3 regions of the Streptomyces sp. NPDC096048 genome follow, and region 3 is predicted to be linked to each of the others. Evidence: riboswitches for the same ligand, from Rfam matches in the RefSeq annotation. Region 3 holds a riboswitch; each other region holds the start of a gene.
What was found. A riboswitch is a leader RNA that binds a small molecule or an ion and turns the genes downstream of it on or off. The one in region 3 is predicted to bind cobalamin.
Positions count from the first base shown of each region.

Region 1: it holds a riboswitch for cobalamin, as region 3 does, so the genes downstream of both, ACIQ6R_RS29160 (energy-coupling factor ABC transporter permease) here and ACIQ6R_RS03660 (ribonucleoside-diphosphate reductase subunit alpha) in region 3, are expected to answer to the same signal.
Region 2: it holds a riboswitch for cobalamin, as region 3 does, so the genes downstream of both, ACIQ6R_RS08275 (cobalamin biosynthesis protein) here and ACIQ6R_RS03660 (ribonucleoside-diphosphate reductase subunit alpha) in region 3, are expected to answer to the same signal.

Region 1 covers NZ_JBIWGG010000011.1:180,097-183,963, reverse strand. Annotated here, with positions in the region: gene ACIQ6R_RS29175 (ATP-binding cassette domain-containing protein) at 1-7, opposite strand, end outside; gene cbiQ (cobalt ECF transporter T component CbiQ) at 4-753, opposite strand; gene ACIQ6R_RS29165 (energy-coupling factor ABC transporter substrate-binding protein) at 754-1,092, opposite strand; gene ACIQ6R_RS29160 (energy-coupling factor ABC transporter permease) at 1,089-1,796, opposite strand; cobalamin riboswitch at 1,826-2,011, opposite strand; gene ACIQ6R_RS29155 (potassium channel family protein) at 2,072-2,545, opposite strand; gene ACIQ6R_RS29150 (chloride channel protein) at 2,635-3,867, opposite strand, start outside.
Region 2 covers NZ_JBIWGG010000003.1:55,287-59,153, reverse strand. Annotated here, with positions in the region: gene ACIQ6R_RS08280 (cobyric acid synthase) at 1-772, opposite strand, end outside; gene ACIQ6R_RS08275 (cobalamin biosynthesis protein) at 804-1,769, opposite strand; cobalamin riboswitch at 1,943-2,084, opposite strand; gene ACIQ6R_RS08270 (hypothetical protein) at 2,223-2,444, opposite strand; gene ACIQ6R_RS08265 (anion permease) at 2,479-3,717, opposite strand.
Region 3 covers NZ_JBIWGG010000001.1:765,208-769,074, reverse strand. Annotated here, with positions in the region: gene ACIQ6R_RS03675 (DUF3311 domain-containing protein) at 1-185, shown strand, start outside; gene mctP (monocarboxylate uptake permease MctP) at 182-1,792, shown strand; gene ACIQ6R_RS03665 (GNAT family N-acetyltransferase) at 1,871-2,377, shown strand; cobalamin riboswitch at 2,435-2,596, shown strand; gene ACIQ6R_RS03660 (ribonucleoside-diphosphate reductase subunit alpha) at 2,719-3,867, shown strand, end outside.

The DNA.
Region 1 (3,867 bases), on a different contig from region 3:
CGCTCACGACAGCGGCCTTTCCAGTACGAGGGTGAGGGCGGCCAGCGCCGCCAGCAGCGCGACGCTCGCCGCCGTGAACGGCACGGACACGCGGGCCTCGGGCACCAGGACGCGCAGGGTGCCGTCGTAGCCGCGCCCGGCGAGCCCCGACTGGAGCCGTGCCGCCCGGTCGAAGGCCCGTACGAACGCCGTGGCGCCGAGTCCGCCGAGCGAACGCCAGGCGGCGGCCCGGGTGGTGTGGCCCAGCCGCGCCGCCTGCGCCTCCCGCACCCGGCGCACGGAGTCCAGCAGCAGGAAGCTCATGCGGTACGTCACCAGCGCCACGTCGACCACCGGCGCGGGCACGCCGGCCCGCACCAGGCGGGGCAGCAGGTCGGACATCGGCGTGGTGAACGCGAAGAGCAGCACCCCGAGGGAGGCCGCCGAGGTACGCAGCAGCAGCTCACCGGCGAGCACCGGGCCGCCGTCCGCCGCCGTCAGGAACCCGTCCGGGCCCCCGACCTGCACCAGCAGCGGCAGCGCCCCGGTCACGCAGAAGCCCAGCGGCACGCGGTACGCCCGCCACAGCCGGCGCCCGGGCACACCCGCCGGGCCGAGCAGCACGGCGAGCGCCGTCACCAGCACCAGCGCCGCGCCCGGCCAGGGCGGCAGCGAGATCGCGAGGACGGTCAGCCCCAGCCCGAGCACGGCCTTGTCCACGGGATGGCGGCGGCGCCAGCGACTGCTGTGCGCCGCCGCGTCGATCGGCAGCACTCAGTCCCCTTCGGGGACGCCCCGCGGCGCCGCCGCGGCCCGCTCCTCGCCCTGCCGCCGGCCCCGGCGCAGCCCGAAGTAGTAGGCGAGTACGCCCGCGCCGATCGCGGCCTGCACGGCGAACAGCGCCGACTCGATCTCCCCGGACGGCGGCTCGTACAGCGGCGAGAACCACGGCTCGTAGTCCGGCTCGATCTCCGTGATCGCCGTCTCCGCCTCGACGTCCGCACCGGCGAACGGCTCCTCCTTGTGGTCGCCGAGACCCAGCACCAGCGGCAGCACCGCGAGCGCGGCCACGGCGAGCAGCAGCAGGGCGTTGATCCTCGTGTCGCGGCTCATCGGGCCACCGCCTCCGGCTCGTCGGTGCTGCTCTTGCCGGCCTTGGTCAGCAGCACGCCCAGCCGGGTCAGTTCGCCCTTGCTGGACTGCACCAGCAGCCGCATCACGATGACCGTGAGCAGGCCCTCGCTCACCGCGAGCGGGATCTGCGTGACGGCGAAGATGGACCCGAACTTGCCGAGCGCGCCCAGGAACCCGCTGCTCGGGTCCGGGAACGCCAGCGCCAGTTGCACGCTGGTGACGCAGTAGGTCGACAGGTCGGCGACGAACGCCCCGAAGAACACCGCGACCATCAGCGGCACGTCGTAGCGGCGCAGCAGCCGGTAGACGGCGTAGCCGGCCCAGGGTCCCACGATCGCCATCGAGAAGACGTTGGCGCCGAGTGTGGTCAGCCCGCCGTGCGCCAGCAGCAGCGCCTGGAAGAGCAGGGTGATGGTGCCCAGCACCGCCATGATCGGCGGACGGAAGAGGATCGCGCCCAGACCGGTGCCGGTCGGGTGCGAACAACTGCCGGTGACGGACGGCAGCTTCAGGGCCGACAGAACGAACGTGAAGGCTCCGGAGGCGCCGAGGAGCAAGGTGCTCTCCGGGTGCTCCCTGACCTCACGGGTGAGTGACCGTACTCCGTGGACGACGAACGGCGCGGACGCGACACCCCAGGCGATCGCGTGCGCCGGTGGCAGAAAGCCCTCGGCTATGTGCATGGCTCAGCAGACCCTCTCCAGCACCTCGTGGATGGACGACGCGCCTTGGCCGGTCTCCTGGCTTACGGGTACCACCGCCCGTGCTCCGCCTTCCCGGATCGCAAGGATCCAGTGGCTGCCCGCGAGGGCCGGAGCCGGACTTCCCGATTCACAGTGGCGAGGGCCGCACCGGCATCACACCGGATTTCCCGTTCACCAAGGCGTGGCGACAGTAGTGCTCCCACCGGGGCAGTGACAAGCGGGCCTCCGGGCCGGTGGGCCTCGGCACGGCCCCGTCAGCCGCGCCGGTCCCGCTCGGTCCGCCGGACCACCATGTCGCGCGCGCGTGTGGTCAGCGCGGTCGCGGCGGCGGTGAGGAAGACGAAGCTGTAGACGATCTGCAGAACCGTCACGACCCGCGCGGCCTGACCCCGCGGGGTGATGTCCCCGTAGCCGACGGTGGCGAGCGTCACCACGGTGAAGTACAGCGCGTCGACGCGGGTGCGCAGGCCGGTGAACTCGCCCGGCTGCTTGGCGAGGGCGTAGTAGGCGGCCGAGAAGGCGTGCACGGACAGGATGATCAGCAGCGGGATGACCACACCCGGCCGGGTCTCCGGGCGGTCGACGAGGACGTGGCGGATCTGGCGGAGCAGCAGCACGGCCACGAAGGTCAACACCAGGGCGAACAGCAGCCAGCTCAGTACCGGACGCCCGGGGCCCAGATGGTCGAGGGGAAGGAGGAAGTAGGCCACGACCGTGCCCGCCGCGATGCCGGCCCGCGTGAGCCAGGGCCGGGCCGTGCGCCAGGCGGTACGCCATCGGGCGCCGTCCGTCCGCGTGGTGGTGGCCCGGCGCTCCGTCACCGTGCCGTCCCCGGCGCCGCTTCCGGCGGTTGCGCCTCCGCCCCCGGTTCGGTCCGGCGTACCAGCTGGGTGACGACGAAGGCGACCACCGACGCCGTGACGATCAGCGGCATCTGGTCGTACGCGTCCCCGCCCACCAGCAGCACCGCCAGCACCGCGCTGGCCAGCGGCAGCCCGGTCACCGCGGCCGCCGCGGCGGAGATGCCGAGGGCGAGGGCCGGGGTCGCGCCGAAGCCGGGCAGGCCGGAGCAGGCCATGGCCGTCGCCGTTCCCAGCAGCACGGCCGGGAAGATCGGGCCGCCGCGCAGACTGCCCAGCGCGATGCCCCAGGCCAGCCCCTTGCAGGCGACGAGCGAGACCAGCGCGCCCACCGGCCAGGCGTGCGGGTGCGCGGCGAGCTGCGCGAGGGTCGCCTGACCGGACAGCGCCGCCTCCGCCGGGGAACGGCCGGTGATCAGGGCGTACGCGGCGAGGCAGCCGCCGACCGCCGTGGCGCAGGCGACGGTACGCAGGGCCGTGCGGTGCCGCGTCCAGGAGACGGTCCGGTGGCCCAGCTCGCGGGCCAGCGTGATCAGCACCGCGATCAGCGCCGCCGTCGGGACGCCCCACAGGAAGTCGCCCGCGTCCGGGTTGGCGCCCGGCGGCACGTCGTGCAGGGCCAGCGCGCCGATCTTCAGGCCGGTCCACTCCCCGAACCCGGTGAAGACCAGGGCGCCCGCCGCGCTGGCCAGCAGACAGGGCAGCAGCAGGGCGACCAGCTGGGCGCCGCCGAGCCCCGCCCCCTCGATGAGCAGGACGGCCGCGACGACCGGCCCGCCGAGGATGGTGGAGATCGCGGCGGTGGAGCCGGCCGTGGCCAGGATCGCGCTCGCCCTCGGGTCCCCCGCCGCCCCCGCCCGCCGCACCGCCAGCAGGGCGAGCCCGCTGCCGACAGCCATCAGCGGGGCCTCGGGGCCCAGCACCACGCCGAGCGGCAGCGTGGCGAGCGCCGCCAGGACGGCGCCGGGCAGCGCGCGGGGGCCGACGGGCGCGCCGCCCAGCCCGTTCACCGGCAGATGGCCGCCGCCGCCCGGCATCCGGGTCACGATCGGCGCCAGGATCAGCCCGGCGAGCACCAGCGCGGGCAGCGGCCACCACCAGGGCGGGGCGTCGTACCCGGCGGCCTCGGGCAGTGACGACCACACCCAGTGCTGGAACTCGTGCTGGAGGCCGACGAAGAAGAAGCAGGC
Region 2 (3,867 bases), on a different contig from region 3:
CGACGGACTCCCGCACCGTCCCGCGCAGGGCTGTGTTTGATCTGAAAGCGGGCCGCAGCCCGTCCTCCTCGTCGATGCCGAGCCCGTGCCGGAAGGGCAGCACGCCGTACGTGTGCCGCCCGGTGAGCCCGTGCAGCATCTCAAGACCCGGTTCCAGCAGCGAGACGTCACCGCGGAACTTGTTGACGAGGAACCCGGCGACCAGCGCCTGGTCCTCGGGCGCGAGCAGCGCCACCGTCCCGAAGAACGAGGCGAAGACCCCGCCCCGGTCGATGTCGCCCACCACCACCACGGGCAGCCCGGCACCCCGGGCGATCCCCATGTTCACGATGTCGGTCCGGCGCAGGTTGATCTCGGCCGGACTGCCCGCCCCCTCACAGATCACCGCGTCATACGTGCCCCGCAGCTCGGCCAGACAGTCGAGCACCGTGCCGAGCAACTGCCGCTGCCGACCGCCGTGGTAGCCGCGGGCGCTCATCTCACCGACCGGCTTGCCGAGCAGCACGACCTGGCTGCTGCGCTCGCCGCCCGGCTTGAGCAGCACCGGGTTCATCAGCGCGGTCGGCTCCACGCGGCACGCCTGGGCCTGCATGGCCTGCGCCCGCCCGATCTCGGCGCCCTCGCGGGTGACGAAGGAGTTGAGCGACATGTTCTGCGCCTTGAAGGGCGCGACCTTGACGCCCCGCCGCACCAGCCAGCGGCAGATCCCGGCGGTGACGACGCTCTTGCCGGCGTCGGAGGTGGTGCCGGCGACGAGCAGGCCACCGTTCATGACGTACGTCCCTTCTCGAGGAGGCGACCGCTCACGTCGTACGTCCCTTCCTGACGGCCCCGCGCACGAACAGCCGCACGCCCGCGCACACGCCGAGCGCCAGCCAGCCCACGCGCCGGGAGAGCCGAACGGCCCGGTCGATGTCGCCGGAACCGGCCCGGACGGCGCGCCCGGCGGCCCCGTTGAGGACGGGCCGGTGCTCCACCCGGCCGCCGTAGGAGAGCGTCCCGCCCAGCCGCACGCCCAGGGCGCCCGCGAACGAGGCCTCCACGGGCCCGGCGTTGGGGCTCGGGTGCCGAGCGGCGTCGGCGCGCCAGGCCCGTACGGCGCCGCGCGGATCGCCGCCGGCCACGGTGGTCAGTACGGCGGTCAGACGGGCGCCCGGCCAGCCCGCGAGGTCGTCGAGGCGGGCCGAGGCCCAGCCGTACCGCCGGTACCTGGCGGACTTGTGGCCGACCATGGCGTCCAGGGTGTTCACGGCCCGGAAGCCGAGCAGTCCGGGCACCCCGCCCACGGCGCCCCACACCAGGGCGCCCACCACCGCGTCCGAGGTGTTCTCGGCAACGGACTCCACGACGGCCCGGGCGATCCCGTCGGCGTCCAGCGCCTGCGGGTCCCGCCCGCACAGGTGCGGCAGCCGGGCGCGGGCCGCCTCGATGTCGCCGGCCTCCAGGGCACGGCCGACGGCCCGGGCCTCGCGGGCGAGCGAGGTGCCGCCGACGACGGCCCAGGTGGCCGCGCCGGTCAGCGCGACGGAGGCGGCGGGGGAGCGGCGTACGGCGTGCGCGGCGGCGGTGCCGAGGGCGGCGGCGCCACCGGCGCACACGAGGGTGTGCACCGCGCCCCAGCCCCGGTGGTCCCGCCACAGCACTCGTTCCACGGCACCGGCGGCACGGCCGAACACGGCGACCGGGTGTCCGCGGCGCGGGTCGCCGAGGAGGAGGTCACCGAGAAGGCCGGCGGCGGCGCCGTACGCGAAGACGCGTTCGGCGCGCACGGCTCAACCGGCCGCGGGGCGGGAGAGCGAGTCGCCGGTGTACCCGGAACCGGTGCGTCCGGTACCGGTGCGTCCGGAAGTGATGTGTCCGGAAGAGGTGTGTCCGGAACCGCTGAACCTGGAACGGCGGCCGCGCATGGCGATATGTCCTCACTCAGGGTGTCCGCGCCCTGGTTAGAAGAGACCGGCGGTGAGAGTTCCTGGCTCCCGGGGGCAGTACCCCGGTCACAGTGGCGGGACCGCGCCGGATTCGCACCGGGCTTCCTCTCCTGCCGCCGTATTGGCTCCGGCAGTCCACCACGGCCCGCGAACACCCGTCAACCTGGCGTTGACCTGCAACGGGGGAGTGTGCGAAGCCCCACACGCGGGCGGTGTGCGCCGGCACGGGAAGAGGCGGGGCGCGGGACGGTCGGAGTCCGTCCCGCGCCCCGCCTCAGGGGTGTGCGCGGTCGCTCAGGCGACGATCAGGTAGATGCCGTACGCCACCGCCGCCGCGCAGGCCGCGAAGCAGGCGTACGCGCCGGTGACCGCGAGGGCCGCGGAGCCGCCCTGGCCGGCCGCCCGCTCCTGGCGGGAGAGGCCGACGATGCCGAGGGTGAACAGGCCCACCAGGGCCACGGTGGCCACGAGGCTGACCCCGAAGACGGAGCCGAGAGCTGCCCAGTCGATGCTCATGGAGGTTCGCTTTCCTTCGTACCCGGGCGCGGGTTCAGACGGAGGTGGTGGCCGAGGGGGCCTTGGAGTCGGACGCGGAGCCCGGGGCACCGGCCGCGGCCAGGTCCTCGGTCACGCCCGCCGGGGGCGGGGACACGGCGGCCATCGCCGTGGTCACCACACCGGCCTGCTCGGGCTCGTCGACGACGTTGGTGTGGTCGACGACCTCGCGCCGGGAGATCTTCCAGATGGCGGCGCTGGAGGCGACCAGGAAGACGGCGACGAGCGCGGTGCCCCAGTCGCCCAGGCCGCAGACCCACTCGGCGATCGCGGCGACCAGGGCCGCGGCCGGCAGGGTCAGGCCCCAGGCGACGAACATCCGGGTGGCCGTGGACCAGCGGACCACGCCGCCCTTGCGGCCGAGGCCCGCGCCCATCACCGCGCCGGAGACCGAGTGCGTGGTGGAGAGGGAGAAGCCGAGGTGGGAGGAGGCCAGGATGACCGTCGCGGCGCTGGTCTGGGCGGCGAAGCCCTGCTGCGGCTGGAGGTCGGTCAGGCCCTTGCCCATGGTGCGGATGATGCGCCAGCCGCCGAGGTAGGTGCCGAGCGCGATGGCGATACCCGCGGACAGGATCACCCACATGGGCGGGTCGGAGTCGGGGGCGAGGGCGCCGCCGGCGATCAGGGCCAGGGTGATGATGCCCATCGTCTTCTGGGCGTCGTTGGTGCCGTGGGCCAGCGATACCAGCCCGGCGGAGGCGATCTGCCCGGCGCGGTAGCCCTTGGCGGCGGCCTTGCCGTCGGCCTTGCGGCCGAGCCTGTACGTCAGCCGTGCGCCGAGCAGCGCCGCGACGCCCGCGACGAGCGGGGCGGCGATCGCCGGGATGAGCACCTTGGTGACGAGCGCGTCGCCGTTGACCGCGCCGATGCCCGCCGAAGCGACCGCGGCACCGATCAGACCGCCCATGAGGGCGTGCGAGGAACTGGACGGGAGCCCGACCAGCCAGGTCAGCAGGTTCCAGAGGATCGCGCCGACCAGGGCGGCGAAGATGACCTCGGGACGGATGCCGGTCTCGTCGACGAGACCCTTGGAGATCGTGTTGGCGACCTCCACCGAGAGGAAGGCGCCGACAAGGTTGAGGACGGCGGACATCGCCACCGCCACCTTGGGCTTGAGCGCACCGGTCGAAATGGTCGTTGCCATCGCGTTCGCGGTGTCGTGGAAACCGTTCGTGAAATCGAACGCGAGTGCGGTTACCACCACAATCGCGAGGATCAGCGAGAAGCTTTCCATTTACCCAGGCAATCGTTCGAGGTCATTGGCTGGACGAACGTAGGTAACCAGAGTGAACGGAAGATGAACTGGACAGGGCGCCACGGTGACCGGAACCGGTGACGCCGCCTCCCTCTGTGTGCCCGGCCCGATGCTCTCCGGAGACGTGCC
Region 3 (3,867 bases):
TCGCACCGTTCGTCGCCATGCTGTGGGTCGGCTCGTACGCGAAGACGGACCCGGCCTTCATCGGCATCCCGTTCTTCTACTGGTACCAGATGGCGTGGGTGCTCATCTCCACCGTGCTCACGGTGATCGCTTACAAGCTGTGGCAGCGTGACCAGCGCGCCCGCCGGGAAGACGGGGCCAAATGAACGACGGCGTGAACGGCGTCGCACTCGCCGTCTTCATCTTCTTCTTCGTCCTCGTCACCGCCATGGGCTTCCTGGCCGCCCGCTGGCGCCGGGCCGCCAACGACCAGAGCCTCGACGAGTGGGGCCTCGGCGGCCGCTCGTTCGGCACCTGGGTCACCTGGTTCCTGCTGGGCGGCGACCTGTACACCGCGTACACCTTCGTGGCCGTACCGGCGGCGATCTACGCGGCGGGCGCGGCCGGCTTCTTCGCGGTGCCGTACACGATCCTGGTCTACCCGCTGATCTTCACCTTCCTGCCGCGGCTGTGGTCGGTCTCCCACAGACACGGATACGTGACGACCTCGGACTTCGTACGCGGCCGCTTCGGCTCCAAGGGGCTGTCCCTGGCGGTCGCCGTGACCGGCATCCTCGCCACGATGCCGTACATCGCGCTCCAGCTGGTCGGCATCCAGGCCGTGCTGGACGTGATGGGTGTCGGCGGCGGCAAGGACACCAACTGGTTCATCAAGGACCTGCCGCTGCTGATCGCCTTCGGTGTGCTGGCGGCGTACACCTACTCGTCGGGGCTGCGCGCGCCCGCGCTGATCGCGTTCGTGAAGGACACGCTGATCTACATCGTGATCGCGGTGGCGATCATCTACATCCCGATCAAGCTCGGCGGGTTCGACGACATCTTCGCCGCGGCGAACGACAAGTTCAGCGACTCGGGCAAGGGCGGACTGGTGCCGGACCACGGCGGTCAGTGGACGTACGCCACCCTGGCGCTCGGCTCGGCGCTCGCGCTCTTCATGTACCCGCACTCGATCACCGCGACGCTGTCCTCGCGCAGCCGCGAGGTGATCCGCCGCAACACCACGATCCTGCCGCTGTACTCCCTGATGCTCGGCCTGCTCGCGCTGCTGGGCTTCATGGCGATCGCGGCCGGTGTCAAGGTCGACAACGGGCAGCTGGCGATCCCCCAGCTGTTCGAGAACATGTTCCCGGACTGGTTCGCCGGCGTGGCCTTCGCGGCGATCGGCATCGGCGCCCTGGTCCCGGCGGCGATCATGTCGATCGCCGCCGCGAACCTCTTCACTCGCAACATCTACAAGGACTTCATCAAGCCGGACGCCACCCCGGCCCAGGAGACGAAGGTCTCCAAGCTGGTGTCCCTGATGGTGAAGGTGGGCGCGCTGGTCTTCGTCCTCGGCATGGACAAGACGGTCGCGATCAACTTCCAGCTGCTCGGCGGCATCTGGATCCTGCAGACCTTCCCGGCCCTGGTCGGCGGCCTGTTCACCCGCTGGTTCCACCGCTGGGCGCTGCTCGGCGGCTGGGCGGTCGGCATGATCTACGGCACGGTCGCCGCGTACGGTGTCGCCTCGCCGACGCAGAAGCACTTCGGCGGCTCCTCCAAGGAGATACCGGGCATCGGCGAGATCGGCTACATCGGCCTCACCGCCTTCGTGCTGAACGTCGCGGTCACCGTGGTCCTGACCTTCGTCATGCGGGCCCTCAAGGCCCCCGACGGCGTCGACGAGACCAAGCCCGGCGACTACACGGCGGACGCGGGCGACCCCGGCGTCGAGGTGGAGCTGCCGCCGGCCACGGCGGGCACCTCGCACTGATCGCCATCCCTGATACGCGGCGGGCCGTCGGAGAGATCCGGCGGCCCGTTGTCGTACCCGTCGGGCACACTCGGCGTCATGGACTTCGTGATCCGGCAGGCGGCGGCGGACGAGTACGGCACCCTCGGTGAGATCACCGCGCAGGCCTATCTGCGGGACGGTCTCCTCGACTTCGGGGAGAGCGACGCGTACCTCGGCGAGCTGAGGAACGTGGCCAAGCGGGCGGCGGCCGCCGAGGTGCTGGTCGCCGCGGCGGACGGCCGGGTGCTCGGCGGCGTGACCTTCGTGCCGTCCGGCGGCCCCATGGCCGACATCGCCCGGCCCGGCGAGGCCGAGATACGGATGCTCGCCGTCGCCCGCGAGGCCCGCGGACGCGGGGTGGGCGTGGCCCTCGTGCGGACCTGCGTCGACCGCGCCCGAGCCGTGGAGGGCTGCGCGCGCGTCGTGCTGTCGACCCAGCCGACCATGCGCACCGCCCACCGCCTCTACGAACGGATGGGCTTCGCCCGCACGCCCGAGCGCGACTGGAACCCGCTGCCGGAGCTCGACGACATCACGCTCCTCACCTATGAACTGACGCTCTGACACCAGCGCCGCCCCTCGACGACCCCTCCGCGACACAACATCTGGGGGTGCTCGCCGAACCCGGCACAAGATGTATGCTCGTGCTCGCTGTCGCCGCAGGGGAATCCGGTGCGAATCCGGAACTGTCCCGCAACGGTGTACTTGTGTGTATCCGCGCGTCTCCGCACGTGTGCACACGCATGTCCAGTCCGAGGACCTGCCGACAGTGCGCCCGTACCGTCCCGGTCCGGGTGCCTGACGTCCGGGCCTCGTGGAGTGGGCCGGTGGACGCGACGCCGTGTGCGCTCGTGAGCTGCCCTGCCCTCCCCCAGGCCCCGTGCCGAGCGAGGGAGTGCCCCCACGTGACCATCGCGCCAGCCGACCCGGTTTCAGCGACCCCGGCGACGACTTCAGCGGCCCCGGTGACCGAGCAGCCCGACGGGCCCGGCGCCGCGTTGCTGCGGACCCTGACCGAGCTGACCGCCGACCTCCCCGGCGCCGACCCGGGCCGGGTCGCCGCCGCCGCACTGCGCGGCCGGTCCGCCCGTGCGGACGAGTCCGAGCTGCGGGAGCTGGCCACGGAGGCGGCGGCCGGGCTCATCTCGGAGGACCCGGTCTACTCCAGGCTGGCCGCCCGGCTGCTGACCATCGGCATCCGCGCCGAGGCCGCCTCGCAGGGCGTCACCTCGTTCACCGGGTCGGTCGCCACCGGTCACCGCGAGGGTCTGATCGCCGACCGCACCGCCGAGTTCGTACGGCTGCACGCGGACCGCCTGGACGAGCTGATCGACCCGGCCGCCGACGACCGCTTCGGCTACTTCGGCCTGCGCACCGTGTACAGCCGCTACCTGCTCCGGCACCCGATCACTCGCAAGGTCGTCGAGACGCCCCAGCACTTCATGCTGCGGGTGGCCGCCGGACTCGCCGAGGACGACAGCCCGCGTTCGGCCGACGAGGTGGCCGCGCTGTACGGGCTGATGAGCCGCCTCGACTACCTGCCCTCCTCCCCCACCCTGTTCAACTCCGGTACCCGGCACGCCCAGATGTCGTCCTGCTACCTCCTGGACTCCCCCAAGGACGAGCTGGACTCCATCTACGACCGCTATCACCAGGTCGCCAACCTCTCCAAGCACGCCGGCGGCATCGGCATCGCCTACTCCCGCGTCCGCGCCCGGGGTTCGCTGATCCGCGGCACCAACGGGCACTCCAACGGCATCGTCCCGTTCCTGAAGACACTGGACGCCTCGGTCGCCGCCGTGAACCAGGGCGGCCGGCGCAAGGGCGCGGCGGCCGTCTACCTGGAGACCTGGCACGCGGACATCGAGGAGTTCCTGGAGCTACGGGACAACACCGGCGAGGACGCCCGCCGCACGCACAACCTGAACCTCGCCCACTGGGTGCCGGACGAGTTCATGCGCCGGGTGGACGCCGACGGACCGTGGTCGCTGTTCTCGCCCGCCGACGTGCCCGAGCTGGTCGACCTGTGGGGCGCGGAGTTCGACGCCGCCTAC